DNA from 2 places in the Streptomyces syringium genome. Region 1 is predicted to be linked to the other one. Evidence: predicted binding sites of a transcription regulator. Region 1 holds the regulator's gene; the other holds the start of a gene.
The links. Region 1 encodes HrcA, which represses chaperone genes, less so after heat shock. Its sites were predicted from a motif close to TTNGCACTCNGNNNNNCNGAGTGCNAA; they were not measured.

Region 1 (7,159 bases):
TCGGCGTGCTCTGCGCCGGCACCGCGACCACCACGATCTACCCCAGCACCAACGCCGACGAGACGGCCTTCATCCTCTCCGACTCGGAGAGCCGGGTGCTCATCGCCGAGGACGCCGCACAGCTCGCCAAGGCCCGGCAGCGGCGGGCCGAACTGCCCGCCCTCGCCCATGTCGTCGTGATCAACGCCGAGGACGCCGTCCCCGCCGACGGCGACCCCGAGGGCTGGGTGCTCTCCCTGGCGGAGCTGGAGCGGCGTGGCGCCGAGCATCTGCACAAGCACCCCGACGCCGTGCGGGAGAGCATCGGCGCCCTCCGCGCCGACCAGCTCGCCACCCTCATCTACACCTCCGGCACCACCGGCCGCCCCAAGGGCGTACGGCTGCCGCACGACTGCTGGTCGTACATGGCCCGGGCCATCCAGGCCACGGACCTGGTGCTCCCCGATGACGTGCAGTACCTGTGGCTGCCGCTCGCGCACGTCTTCGGCAAGGTGCTGACCGCCGGGCAGATCAGCGTCGGACACGTCACCGCCGTGGACGGCCGGGTCGACAAGATCATCGAGAATCTGCCGATCGTCCGCCCCACCTACATGGCCGCCGTGCCGCGCGTCTTCGAGAAGGTCTACAACGGCGTCGCGGCCAAGGCCCGCGCGGGCGGCGGTGCCAAGTACAAGATCTTCCAGTGGGCCGCCGAGATCGCCCGCGAGTACGCCAAGGTCTCGCAGGACAATTTCCGCCGCACCGGGAGCAAGACCGCCCCCTTCGGGCTCACCGCCAAGCACAAGGTCGCGGACGCCCTCGTCTACTCCAAGATCCGTGAGGCGTTCGGCGGGCGGATGCGCGCATGCGTCTCCGGCGCGTCCGCCCTCGCCCCCGAGATCGGCTACTTCTTCTCCGGCGCCGGCATCCACATCCTGGAGGGCTACGGCCTCACCGAGACCAGCGCCGCCAGCTTCGTCAACCCCGGCGAGGCCTACCGCACCGGCACGGTCGGCAAGCCGCTGCCCGGCACGGAGGTCCGCATCGCCGACGACGGCGAGATCCTGCTGCGCGGCCCCGGCGTCATGGAGGGCTACCACGGCCAGCCCGAGAAGACGGCGGAGGTGCTGGAGTCCGACGGCTGGTTCCACACCGGCGACATCGGCGAGCTGTCCCCTGACGGCTTCCTGCGGATCACCGACCGGAAGAAGGACCTGATCAAGACCTCGGGCGGCAAGTACGTCGCGCCGGCCGAGGTGGAGGGCCAGTTCAAGGCCGTCTGCCCGTTCGTCTCCAACATCCTGGTGTACGGGGCGGACCGTAACTTCTGCACCGCCCTCATCGCGCTCGACGAGCCGACGCTGATGTCCTGGGCCGCCGAGCACGGCCTGGAGGGCAAGTCGTACGCCGAGGTGGTCGCCACCAAGGAGGCCGAGGAGCTGATCGACGGCTATGTGCGACGGCTGAACGAGGGCCTGCAGCGCTGGCAGACGATCAAGAAGTTCCGGCTGCTGCCGCGGGACCTGGACGTCGAGCACGGCGAGCTGACACCGAGCCTCAAGCTCAAGCGGCCGGTGGTGGAGCGGGAGTACAAGGCCCTGATCGAGGAGATGTACGAGGGGGCCAGGGAGGGCTGACGAAAAGGCCCGCCCTCGCCGCGGGCGGGCCTACCGGCGGCATGCCGGACAATGGACGCATGCCTTCCGTACTGCCTGATGGTGAGCCCATGCCCGAGGACGGGGCCCTGCCCCGGCACGCCCTGGAGGGCGCGGGAGCACGGCCGCTCGGGTTCTATCTGCACGTGCCGTACTGCGCGACACGCTGCGGGTACTGCGACTTCAACACCTACACCGCCAGTGAGCTGCGCGGCTCCGGCGGCGCGCTGGCCTCCCGGGACAATTACGCCGACACCGTCGCGGAGGAGATCCGGCTCGCACGGAAGGTACTGGGCGACGACCCCCGCCCCGTGGAGACCGTCTTCGTCGGCGGCGGCACCCCGACCCTGCTGCCCGCCGCCGACCTCGTACGGATGCTGGCCGCGATCCGTGACGAGTTCGGCTTCGCCGAGGGCGCGGAGATCACCACCGAGGCCAACCCGGACTCCGTCGACCCGCGCTATCTGGCGGAGCTGCGCGAGGGCGGCTTCAACCGCATCTCCTTCGGCATGCAGAGCGCCCGCCCGCACGTCCTGCAGATCCTGGACCGCACACACACCCCGGGCCGCCCGGAGGCCTGCGTCGCCGAGGCCCGGGCGGCCGGCTTCGAGCACGTCAACCTGGACCTGATCTACGGCACGCCGGGCGAGTCCGACGACGACTGGCGCGCCTCACTGTCCGCCGCGATCGGCGCGGGCCCGGACCACGTCTCGGCCTACGCCCTGATCGTCGAGGAGGGCACCCAGCTCGCCCGGCGCATCCGCCGCGGCGAGGTCCCGATGACCGACGACGACGTCCACGCCGACCGCTACCTCATCGCCGAGGAGATGCTCACCGCCGCCGGCTTCGACTGGTACGAGGTCTCGAACTGGGCCACCACCGAGGCCGGCCGCTGCCGCCACAACGAGCTGTACTGGCGCGGCGCCGACTGGTGGGGCGCGGGCCCCGGGGCGCACTCGCACGTGGGGGGCGTGCGGTGGTGGAACGTCAAGCACCCGGGCGCGTACGCGCAGGCGCTGTCCGAGGGACGCTCCCCCGGCGCGGGCCGCGAGGTCCTGCCGGAGGAGGACCAGCGGGTCGAGCGGATCCTGCTGGAGCTGCGCCTGCTGGACGGCTGCCCGCTGTCCTTGCTGAAGCCGGCGGGCGCGGCGGCGGCTGCGCGCGCTCTGGCGGACGGCCTGCTCCAGGCGGGCCCGTACGAGGAAGGGCGCGCGGTACTGACGCTGCGGGGTCGGCTGCTGGCCGACGCCGTGGTCCGGGACCTGGTGGACTGATGCGAGTACCGGGGCGCTGCCCCGGACCCCGGTCCTCAATCGCCGGACGGGGCGCTGTGCCGTGTCCACGATCACCGGACGGGCTGAGACATCAGGGCGCCGTCACGAAATCGATCAGTTCCTCCACCCGCCCCAGCAGCTGCGGCTCCAGGTCCTTGTACGAACGCACCGACCCCAGGATCCGCTGCCAAGCGGCCCCCGTGTTCTCCGGCCAGCCCAGTGCCCGGCACACGCCCGTCTTCCAGTCCTCGCCGCGCGGCACGCGCGGCCAGGCCGTGATGCCCACCGAGGACGGCTTCACCGCCTCCCACACGTCGATGTACGGGTGGCCGACGACCAGCACGTCCTCGCCCGTGACCTGCGCCGCGATCCGCGATTCCTTGGAGCCCGGCACGAGGTGGTCCACCAGGACCCCCAGGCGGGCGTCGGGGGCGGGGGCGAAGGAGCGGACGATGGCGGGGAGGTCGTCGATGCCCTCCAGGTACTCCACGACCACGCCCTCGATGCGCAGGTCGTTGCCCCACACCCGCTCCACGAGCTCCGCGTCGTGCCGCCCCTCCACGTAGATGCGCCCGGCCCGGGCCACCCGTGCCCGGGCCCCGGGCACGGCCACCGAGCCCGAGGCGGTCCGCTGGGGTGCGCGGGGGCTCAGGGGGCCCGGGCGTACGAGCGTGACGACCCGGCCCTCCAGGAGGAAGCCGCGCGGCTCCATCGGGAAGACCCGGTGTTTGCCGAAGCGGTCCTCCAGGGTGACCGTCGGGCCCTGCGCCGTCTTCTCGCAGCGGATCACCGCCCCGCAGAAGCCCGTGGTGACCTCCTCGACCACCAGATCGGGCTCGGCCGGGACCTCCGGAGCGGGGGTGGTCTTCTTCCACGGAGGGGTCAGGTCGGGGCCGTACTGTCTGCTGCGCATGGAGCCGTTCCGGTCAGGGGATCCGGGGCCGGGGGTGCCCGGCAGCGCACGACCTCTGCCGCGCACCAGCCCGACCATAGGAAAAACCGCGCTACCGGCGTTACGACACGCCGAAACGCACCGCGAGCGCGTCACGCTGCGCCCGGACAAACCCGGCATCCACCACCGCGCCGTGCCCCGGCACGTAGATCGCGTCCTCGCCGCCGAGCACCAGCAGCGCGTCCAGCGCCGCGGGCCACTGCTCGGGGAGGGCGTCCGAGCCCGCCTGCGGTTCACCGGACTCCTCGACCAGATCACCGCAGAAGACGACCTCGGGAGCGCCACCGGCGTCCGTGACCAGCACCGCCAGGTCGTGCGCCGTGTGCCCGGGCCCCACGTCGGCGAGCAGCACCCGACGGCCGCCGCCCAGGTCCAGGGTCAGCTCGCCGGAGACCAGATGGTGCGGGCGGACGAGCAGATCGGCCGCCTCCTCGGCGGCATCGGGGTCCACCCCCTCCCGCACCGCGCTCGTGCGCACCTCTTCCCCGTCGCGGAGCACCCTGTCGATGCCCATCGCCCCGTACACCTGCACACCCGCGAAGGCGGCGGTGCCCAGCACGTGATCGAAGTGCGCGTGGGTGAGAGCGATATGCGTCACGCGGCGGCCGAAGAGTTCCTCGACCTCCCGACGGATCTCCGCGCCCTCCCGCAGGGACGAGCCGGTGTCCACGAGCAGCACCCCGTCAGGCCCGGAGACGGCCCCGATCGTGCAGTCCCAGACCGGCATCCTGCGGCGCGCGATCCCCGGCGCGAGCGGCTCCCAGCGCTCCCGCGCGCCCCGTTGCCCATGATTTTCCATACCGAGACGCTAGCCGGAGCACGGTACGGTTTGCCCGCCAGGGAGGCGCGCGGCGGGACGGCCCTTGCCCTGGCCGTAGTACCCGGCCGTACACTGGCGGGAGGGATTTGGCACTCGTGACCTTCGAGTGCCAGGGACGACCCCGTGAGACGGCTGGACAGGGAGGTGCGCGCGGTGCTGAGCGAACGAAGGCTCGAGGTGTTGCGCGCCATCGTCCAGGACTACGTGGGCACCGAGGAGCCCGTCGGCTCCAAGGCCCTCACCGAGCGGCACCGGCTGGGCGTGTCCCCGGCCACCGTGCGCAACGACATGGCCGCGCTGGAGGACGAGGGCTTCATCGCCCAGCCCCACACGAGCGCGGGCCGCATCCCGACCGACAAGGGCTACCGCCTTTTCGTCGACAAGCTGGCCGGTGTCAAGCCGCTGTCCTCGCCCGAGCGTCGCGCGATCCAGAACTTCCTGGACGGCGCCGTCGACCTGGACGACGTCGTGGCGCGCACGGTCCGGCTGCTGGCGCAGCTGACCCGTCAGGTCGCCGTGGTGCAGTACCCGTCGCTGACCCGCTCGACGGTGCGGCATGTGGAATTGCTCTCACTCGCCCCGGCCCGTGTGATGCTCGTGCTGATCACGGACACCGGCCGCGTCGAGCAGCGCATGGTCGACTGCCCGGCGCCCTTCGGTGAGACCTCGCTCGCGGACCTGCGGGCACGGCTCAACAGCCGGGTCGTGGGGCGGCGGTTCGCGGATGTGCCGCAGCTGGTGCAGGACCTTCCCGAGTCCTTCGAGCAGGACGACCGAGGAACCGTTTCTACGGTGCTCGCGACCCTGCTGGAGACCCTGGTCGAGGAGACCGAGGAACGGCTGATGATCGGCGGCACCGCCAATCTCACCCGCTTCGGGCACGACTTCCCGCTGACGATCCGGCCCGTGCTGGAGGCGTTGGAGGAGCAGGTCGTGCTGCTCAAGCTCCTGGGTGAGGCCAAGGACTCGGGCATGACCGTCCGTATCGGTCATGAGAACGCTCACGAGGGACTGACCTCCACATCGGTCGTGGCCGTCGGCTACGGTTCGGGCGACGAGGCAGTCGCCAAACTCGGCGTGGTCGGACCGACCCGCATGGACTACCCCGGAACGATGGGAGCGGTACGCGCAGTGGCACGTTACGTCGGACAGATCCTGGCGGAGTCGTAAGTGGCCACGGACTACTACGCGGTCCTGGGCGTACGGCGTGATGCCTCGCAGGACGAGATCAAGAAGGCCTTCCGCCGACTCGCCCGCGAGTTGCACCCGGATGTGAACCCGGACCCGAAGACCCAGGAGCGGTTCAAGGAGATCAACGCCGCTTACGAGGTGCTCTCCGACCCGCAGAAGAAGCAGGTCTACGACCTCGGCGGCGACCCGCTGTCCTCCTCGGGCGGCGCCGGTGGCGCGGGTGGCTTCGGCGCGGGCTTCGGCAACTTCTCCGACATCATGGACGCCTTCTTCGGGCAGGCCTCACAGCGCGGCCCCCGGTCGCGCACGCGGCGCGGCCAGGACGCCATGATCCGGCTCGAAGTGACCCTCGACGAGGCGGCCTTCGGGACGACCAAGGAGATCCAGGTCGACACGGCCGTCGTCTGCACCACGTGCAGCGGCGAGGGCGCGGCCCCCGGCACGTCCGCCCAGACCTGTGACATGTGCCGCGGTCGCGGTGAGGTCTCGCAGGTCACCCGGTCCTTCCTCGGCCAGGTCATGACCTCCCGGCCGTGCCCGCAGTGCCAGGGCTTCGGCACCGTGGTGCCGACCCCGTGCCCGGAGTGCGCCGGCGACGGCCGCGTCCGGTCGCGGCGGACCCTGACCGTGAAGATCCCGGCCGGTGTCGACAACGGCACCCGCATCCAGCTCGCGGGCGAGGGCGAGGTCGGCCCCGGCGGCGGCCCGGCCGGTGATCTGTACGTGGAGATCCACGAGATCCCGCACACCACCTTCCAGCGGCGCGGCGACGATCTGCACTGCACGGTCACCATCCCGATGACGGCCGCGGCCCTCGGCACGAAGGTGCCGCTGGAGACGCTGGACGGCATCGAGGAGATCGACATCCGGCCCGGTACCCAGTCCGGCCAGTCGATCCCGCTGCACCAGCGCGGTGTCACGCACCTGCGAGGCGGCGGCCGCGGTGACCTCGTTGTGCACGTCGAGGTGACCACCCCCGCCAAGCTCGACCCGCAGCAGGAGGACCTCCTGCGACAGCTCGCGAAGCTGCGCGGCGAGGAGCGGCCCATGGGCGAGTTCAAGCCGGGGCAGCAGGGGCTGTTCTCGCGGTTGAAGGATGCGTTCAACGGTCGGTAGGCGTCCGGCTGGGGGTTCCGGGGGTCGTCCCCCGGGCCTGCACAGTAAGCCGGGGCAGCAGGGGCTGTTCTCGCGGTTGAAGGATGCGTTCAACGGGCGGTAGGCGTCTGTCGCCAAGCTTGATCGACGCGTTCAACGGGCGCTGACAAACGCCGCTCAGTCGTCCGAACGT
Region 2 (7,159 bases), 800 kb from region 1:
GTCCTCGGAGTTGCCGCCACCGTCGACGATGGTGGTGTCGTCCTTGGTGATGGTCACGCGGCGGGCGGTGCCCAGCACATCCAGACCGGCCTGGTCGAGCTTGAGGCCGACCTCCTCGGCGATGACGGTGGCACCGGTGAGGGTGGCCATGTCGCCGAGCATCGCCTTGCGGCGGTCGCCGAAGCCGGGGGCCTTGACGGCCACGGCGTTGAACGTGCCGCGGATCTTGTTGACGACGAGGGTGGAGAGCGCCTCGCCCTCGACGTCCTCGGCGATGATCAGGAGCGGCTTGGAGGCGCCACCCTGGATGATCTTCTCGAGCAGCGGGAGCAGGTCCTGGATCGAGGAGATCTTGCCCTGGTGGATCAGGATGTACGGGTCGTCGAGGACGGCCTCCATACGCTCCTGGTCGGTGACCATGTAGGGCGAGAGGTAGCCCTTGTCGAAGGCCATGCCCTCGGTGAAGTCCAGCTCCAGGCCGAAGGTGTTGGACTCCTCGACGGTGATGACACCGTCCTTGCCGACCTTGTCCATCGCCTCGGCGATGAGCTCGCCGACCTGCTTGTCCTGCGCGGAGAGCGCGGCCACGGCGGCGATGTCGGTCTTGTCCTCGATCGGACGGGCGGTCGCGAGAAGCTCATCGGACACGGCCTTGACCGCGGCGTCGATGCCCTTCTTCAGCGAGGCCGGGGAGGCGCCGGCGGCGACGTTGCGCAGACCCTCGCGGACCAGCGCCTGGGCCAGCACGGTGGCGGTGGTGGTGCCGTCACCCGCGATGTCGTTGGTCTTGGTCGCCACCTCCTTCACGAGCTGGGCGCCCAGGTTCTCGTACGGGTCGTCGAGCTCGACCTCGCGCGCGATGGTGACACCGTCGTTGGTGATGGTGGGGGCACCGAACTTCTTGTCGATGACGACGTTGCGGCCCTTGGGACCGATCGTCACCTTCACGGTGTCGGCAAGCTTGTTGACGCCGCGCTCAAGGGCGCGACGGGCGTCCTCGTCGAACTTCAGAATCTTCGCCATGGGAGCTGTTGTGTCCTCTCGAAAGAACTACGCCCCGGTCGCCCGGTTGTTCAGACTCGGGTGGCCGGGGCGTAGATCAATGCAAACTGGGGTTCGGTACTTTCCGGGGGACCTGCCCCCGGACCCCGGCTACTTCTCGACGATCGCGAGAACGTCGCGAGCCGAGAGGACGAGGTACTCCTCGCCGTTGTACTTCACCTCGGTGCCGCCGTACTTGCTGTAGAGCACGACGTCGCCGACGGTAACGTCGAGCGGAAGACGGTTGCCGTCCTCGAAGCGGCCCGGGCCCACGGCCAGGACGACGCCCTCCTGGGGCTTCTCCTTCGCGGTGTCCGGGATGACCAGGCCAGAGGCCGTGGTCTGCTCGGCGTCGAGCGGCTGGACCACAATGCGGTCCTCGAGCGGCTTGATGGCAACCTTGGAGCTGGCGGTCGTCACGATCCGACCTCCCCCTTCGGAGATCTCACGGGGTTAACTGTCTGAGGTGGCGACCAGGTCGGATCCGTCGTCGCGGGTGCCGGAGCTGCCCGTCGCCGTGTCTGGCACTCCCCGGTGGAGAGTGCCAACGGAGCCGAGACTATGACGCGGTTAGCACTCGGTCAAGCGGAGTGCCAATTCGGCGTGCGCTGCGCGTCCCGTTCCACCCCTGGGGTGACCCCCTCGCACAGGGCCTCGCACAGGACCTCGTACAGGCCTCGCACGGGACACGTGCACGGCCCGCACCGGCGCGCCGGGGGCCGCAGGGGTGGATCTTCCCGCGCGTCGCCGGGGGTAATCCTCCGCCGGGCCCTCAGAGGTAGTCCTCCAGGCGGGCCACCGTGTAGCCCTGCTTCTGGATGCTGCGCAGCATGTTCGCCGTCATCCGGGTCATCGACGTGCCCTTCAGCTCCTTGGGCCCGCGGAAGTGCGCGAGGACGATGTCACCGGGCCGCAGCCTGCCGCCCTGCGCGTACCGCATGTCGTTGATCTGCATGGTGGCCTCCCACAGCACGACCGCCTTCACTCCGCAGCCGCCGGCGGCGGCGAGGGTGGCGTCGTTGTAGTTGCCGTAGGGCGGGCGGAAGAGCGCCGGGCGGGCGCCGTACCGCTTGGCCAGGGCGTCCTGCTGTCCGCATATCTGGCGGCGCTGGGCGTCGGGGTCAAGGGTGCGCAGGTCGGGGTGGCCGAGGGTGTGGTTGTGGACGCCGTTGCCGAGGGCGTGGAGCCGGTCGAAGTAGGGGTAGCCGCGGCCGGCGCGGGCGATGTCGTCGGTGAGGAACATCGTCAGCGGCAGCTTGAGGTCCTCGGCCATCTTCACGAACTCCGGGTCCTTCTCGGCCCCGTCGTCGATGGTCACGAAGACGACCTTGTCCCGGGTGGGCACCCGCCGTACGAGCAGGGGCGCGCCGCCCGCCTGCACGCTCTCCGTCAGCTTGCGCGCGGGCGGGGCCGGGGGCGGGGCGAGGGGCTTGTCGAGGCCCCAGCGGCGGTAGGCGTCCGCGTCGGGGGCGGGTGCGGGCGGCCGGGCGGCGGCCTTCTCGGACGCGCGGGTCCGCTCGCCCTTTCCGGCATCGGCTCCGGCATCGGCGCCGGACGAGCAGCCCGAGAGCAGGCCCGTCAGCAGGAGCGTCGCGGCGCAGACGGGGAGGGCGGTGGCGAGGGCGGCCCGGAGGCCGGAAACAGTCGTGCTCACCGGCACGATTGTTGTTCATGTGTTCGATGCGCCTGGTCCGGGACGGCACGTGGGGCCGGTTCCTGCCCGGCAGATCTTCGTGGATCGGCGAGCGGCGTCCGGGGCGTGCGAGCGCACGACGGAGGGTCGCCCTCGTGCCGGGCGCATGTCGGCGGCACGCGGCGGGCTCCCCCCGGCTGCCGCCGGGAGGAGCCCCCGGTGCCGGGCGTTGGGAGCCCCCCGAAGACCCGGCGGACAAGCGCTACAGCTCCGGTGCCGGTGCTGGTGCCGGCAGGGCCGCGACGGCGGCCGCCCAGGGGAAGGCGTCGACTTCGTCGCCCCGCTCCGGGTGGTAGCCGTCGCCGCCGAGGAGGACGGTCACGCCCGCCTCGCGCAGGAACGCGATGTTGCGCCCGAACGCGGGGTGCGCGGCCTGGGCGGCGCCGAGGTGCGGCAGGGCGGCGAGGGGCAGGCGCAGCCCGATCGCCTCGGTGACGAGCCCGAGCGCGAGGGTGTCGGCGATGCCGGCGGCCCACTTGTTCAGCGTGTTGAAGGTGGCGGGCGCGACGAGGACGGCGTCGGCGGCGGGCAGCACGTCGGGCTCGTCGGGGAGCTTGTACGCGTGCCGGACCGGATGCCCGGTCAGGTCCCGCAGGGCGGCCGTCTCGTCGGCCAGCCAGCGGTGCGCGGTGGGCGTGAGGATCAGACAGACGTCCCAGCCGGCCGTCTGGGCGGCGCGGATGCCGTCGGCGATCCGGCGGGTGGGCGGGGCAGCGCAGGCGATCAGGTACAGGACGCGGCGCGCGGTGCCGTTCGCGGTCATACGGGCCAGTCCACGGGGTGCGGCCGGGGCCCGCAAGTGGTGCGTTCCCGCCGGGCGGGCACCGACGGCCGGGGCGCCGGGCGTCGGCGAGAATGAGACACGTGCCCGCACCGAACTCTTCCACCGGCTCGCCCACCGACGCCTTCGCCGCGCTCCTCACCGACGAAGGGCGGCGGCTCCTCGACACCCTGCGCGACTACGACCCCGCCCAGGAGCTCGCCACCGCGACCCGGCTGCGCCGTGAGTACCCCGCCGAGCTGGTCTCGGCCGCGCTCGGCCAGGCGCGGCTGCGACAGCGCGCGGTGGCGAAGTTCGGGGCCGAGGACGCGTACCGCATGTTCTTCACCCCCAACGGCGTCGAGCAGTCCACCCGCAAGTCGGTGGCCGAGTACCGCGCCGGGCGGTTCGCCGCGCTCGGCGTCCGCCGTCTCGCCGATCTCTGCTGCGGCATCGGCGGTGACGCCATCGCGCTGGCGCGCGCCGGGGTCTTCGTGCTGGCCGTCGACCGCGACCCGCTGACCTGCGAGGTCGCCCGTGCCAACGCGGCCGCCCTGGGGCTGTCCGACCTGATCGAGGTGCGGTGCGCGGATGTCGCCGAGATCGACACCACCGGCTACGACGCGGTGTTCGTCGACCCGGCGCGGCGCGGCGGGCGGGGCCGGATCTTCGACCCCGAGGCGTATTCACCGCCGCTGTCCTGGGCGATCGGGGCCGCCCGCACCGCACCGCGCGCCGCGCTCAAGATCGCGCCCGGGGTGCCGCACGAGGCGATCCCCGACGACGCGGAGGCCGAGTGGATCTCGGACGGCGGCGATGTGAAGGAGGCCGTGCTGTGGTTCGGCACGCAGCCGGGGGCACGGCGGGCGACGCTGCTGCCCCGGGCCGCGTCCCTGCTGGGCGAAGGCCTGCCGGACCCGGCCGTACGGCCCGTGGGCCGCTATCTCTACGAGCCCGACGGCGCGGTCATCCGCGCGCACCTGGTCGCGGAGGCGGCCGAGGAGCTCGCCGGGGGGCTGATCGACGAGACGATCGCGTATGTGACGAGCGACGAGCTGCGCCCGACGCCGTACGCGGCGGCGTACGAGATCACGGACGTGCTGCCCTTCAACCTGAAGAAGCTCAAGGCCCTGCTGCGCGAGCGCGAGGTGGGCGTCGTGACGGTGAAGAAGCGCGGGTCGGCGGTCGAGCCGGAGGAGCTGCGCAAGAAGCTCAAGCCCGCAGGGCCGAACTCCTGCACGATTCTGCTCACCCGGGTGGCGGGCGCCCCGACGATGCTGCTGGGGCACCCGGCCGGCTGACGGTCAGGAGTAGAGGTTGTCCTTGCTCAGCTCGTGGAAGTGGTCGTGGTCGTGCGCGTGGCCGTGACCGTGTGAGTGACCGTGACCGTCTCCGTGGTCGTGGTCCTCGTCGTGCGTGCCCGGCACGTGCGTCTCCGTCACCGGGAGCGACGAGTCGGCCGAGAGGTCCCACGACGACGACGCGCGCCCCCGCGCCACCATCTCCGCGCCGAGCGCCGCGACCATCGCGCCGTTGTCCGTGCAGAGCTTCGGGCTGGGTACGCGCAGCACAATGCCCGCGTCCTCGCAGCGGCGCTGGGCCATGGCGCGCAGCCGGGTGTTGGCGGCGACGCCGCCGCCGATCATGAGGTGGTCGACGCCGTTGTCCTTGCAGGCGCGGACGGCCTTGCGGGTGAGGACGTCGACGACGGCCTCCTGGAAGGACGCCGCCACGTCCGCGACGGGCACGTCCTCGCCCGCCGCGCGCTTGGCCTCTATCCAGCGGGCGACGGCGGTCTTCAGGCCGGAGAAGGAGAAGTCGTAGATCGGGTCGCGCGGGCCCGTCAGACCGCGCGGGAACTTGATCGCCGCGGGGTCGCCCTCCCGGGCGTAGCGGTCGATGACCGGGCCGCCGGGGAAGCCGAGGTTCAGGACGCGGGCGACCTTGTCGAAGGCCTCGCCCGCCGCGTCGTCGATGGTCGAGCCGAGCGGGCGGACGTCGGAGGTGATGTCGGGCGCCAGCAGCAGGGACGAGTGGCCGCCGCTGACCAGCAGCGCCATCGTCGGCTCGGGCAGCGCGCCGTGTTCGAGCTGGTCGACGCAGATGTGCGAGGCGAGGTGGTTGACGCCGTAGAGGGGCTTGCCGAGCGCGTACGCGTAGGCCTTGGCCGCCGAGACGCCGACGAGCAGGGCACCCGCGAGGCCGGGGCCGGCGGTGACCGCGATGCCGTCGAGGTCCCGCGCGCTCACGCCCGCGTCCTTCAGGGCGCGCTGGATGGTCGGGACCATGGCTTCGAGGTGGGCCCGGCTGGCGACCTCGGGAACGACGCCGCCGAAGCGGGCGTGCTCGTCGACGCTGGAGGCGACCGCGTCGGCGAGGAGGGTGTGGCCGCGGACGATGCCGACTCCGGTCTCGTCGCACGAGGTCTCGATGCCGAGTACGAGAGGTTCGTCAGCCATGGGTCATTCCTTGCTCGGTGTTCTGTGCGGCGGAGCCGCTGTCGGAGGCGGAGGAGGGTTCCGCGGATTCGGCGGGGCCGGAAGCGTCGGCGGAGGGCGCGTCGGTCGCGAGGCGCATGACCAGCGCGTCGATGTTGCCCGGCTGGTAGTAGCCGCGCCGCACTCCGACCGGCTCGAAGCCGAAGCGCTCGTACAGCCGCTGGGCGCGGGTGTTGTCGACCCGGACCTCCAGGAGCACCTCGCGGCACTCGAAGTCGGTCGCGGTGGTGAGCAGCTCGGTCAGGAGGCGGGCGCCCAGGCCCGTGCTCCAGTGGTCGTAGGCCACGGCGATGGTCTGGACGTCGCCGGTGCCGTCGATGGCCGCGAGGCCCGCGTAGCCGACGATGCGGCCGCCCGTGGCCGTGGTGCCGGCGCCGGTGCCCGGTCCGCCGGCCGCGCTCGCGTGGCGCCCGGCCACTCCGGCGTCACCGGCGCCCGGGGCGTCGTCGGCGCCGTCCGCACCGCCGGGCAGCTCCGCGACGACGTAGCGGCGGTTGGCGTTCGCCCCGCGCGCGTGGGCCAGCTCGGACCAGAAGAGCCCCTTGGACCAGGCGTCGTCGGGGAAGAGCGCGCGCTCCAGCTCCAGCACCGGGGCGATGTCCCACCAGCGCATCTCACGGATCCGCACGGCCTGGCTCACTTGGGGGTGACCACCTTGTAGTTGGCCGGCACCTGCGCGTCCGGGCGGCGCAGGTACAGGGGCTGGTCCGGCAGGAACTCGCCGCCCGTCCGCAGCTTCTCCGCCGCGAGGGACGCCAGCGCGCCCGCCGACTGGTGCTGGGGCAGGTCGGCCCGTACGTCCGAGAAGGCGTCGGGGTAGAGCACGGCGCCCGCGCCGACGGCCGTGAGGCCCGCGAGCGGCTCGGTGAGGTCGGCGGGGCGGTCCACGGCGGGCTCGGTCACGCGCGTGCGCGCGTCCGCGTAGCGGGCCCAGTAGACCTCCTTGCGGCGCGCGTCCGTCGCCACGACGAACTCGCCCTCCAGGCCCGCCTGGCCGGCGGCGTAGGCGATCCCGTCGAGGGAGCACAGGCTGTGCACGGGGACGGACAGCGCGGAGGCGAAGGTCGCGGCGGTGACGATGCCGACCCGCAGGCCGGTGTACGGTCCGGGGCCCACACCGACGACGATCCCGGTCACGGCGTCCAGTGTGCGGCCCGCCTCGGCGAG

Region 2: the regulator HrcA is predicted to act here: its motif matches at 1,612-1,638, upstream of groES (co-chaperone GroES).

What each region holds. Positions count from the first base shown of each region.
Region 1 is NZ_JAGIOH010000001.1:2,560,768-2,567,926, reverse strand. It holds gene JO379_RS11425 (AMP-dependent synthetase/ligase) at 1-1,616, shown strand, start outside; gene hemW (radical SAM family heme chaperone HemW) at 1,676-2,908, shown strand; gene JO379_RS11415 (DUF3097 domain-containing protein) at 3,000-3,821, opposite strand; gene JO379_RS11410 (MBL fold metallo-hydrolase) at 3,922-4,659, opposite strand; gene hrcA (heat-inducible transcriptional repressor HrcA) at 4,834-5,850, shown strand; gene dnaJ (molecular chaperone DnaJ) at 5,851-6,987, shown strand.
Region 2 is NZ_JAGIOH010000001.1:3,359,056-3,366,214, forward strand. It holds gene groL (chaperonin GroEL) at 1-1,023, opposite strand, end outside; gene groES (co-chaperone GroES) at 1,153-1,461, opposite strand; gene JO379_RS14740 (polysaccharide deacetylase family protein) at 1,814-2,695, opposite strand; gene JO379_RS14745 (flavoprotein) at 2,937-3,497, opposite strand; gene JO379_RS14750 (THUMP-like domain-containing protein) at 3,590-4,795, shown strand; gene tsaD (tRNA (adenosine(37)-N6)-threonylcarbamoyltransferase complex transferase subunit TsaD) at 4,799-5,953, opposite strand; gene rimI (ribosomal protein S18-alanine N-acetyltransferase) at 5,946-6,605, opposite strand; gene tsaB (tRNA (adenosine(37)-N6)-threonylcarbamoyltransferase complex dimerization subunit type 1 TsaB) at 6,629-7,159, opposite strand, start outside.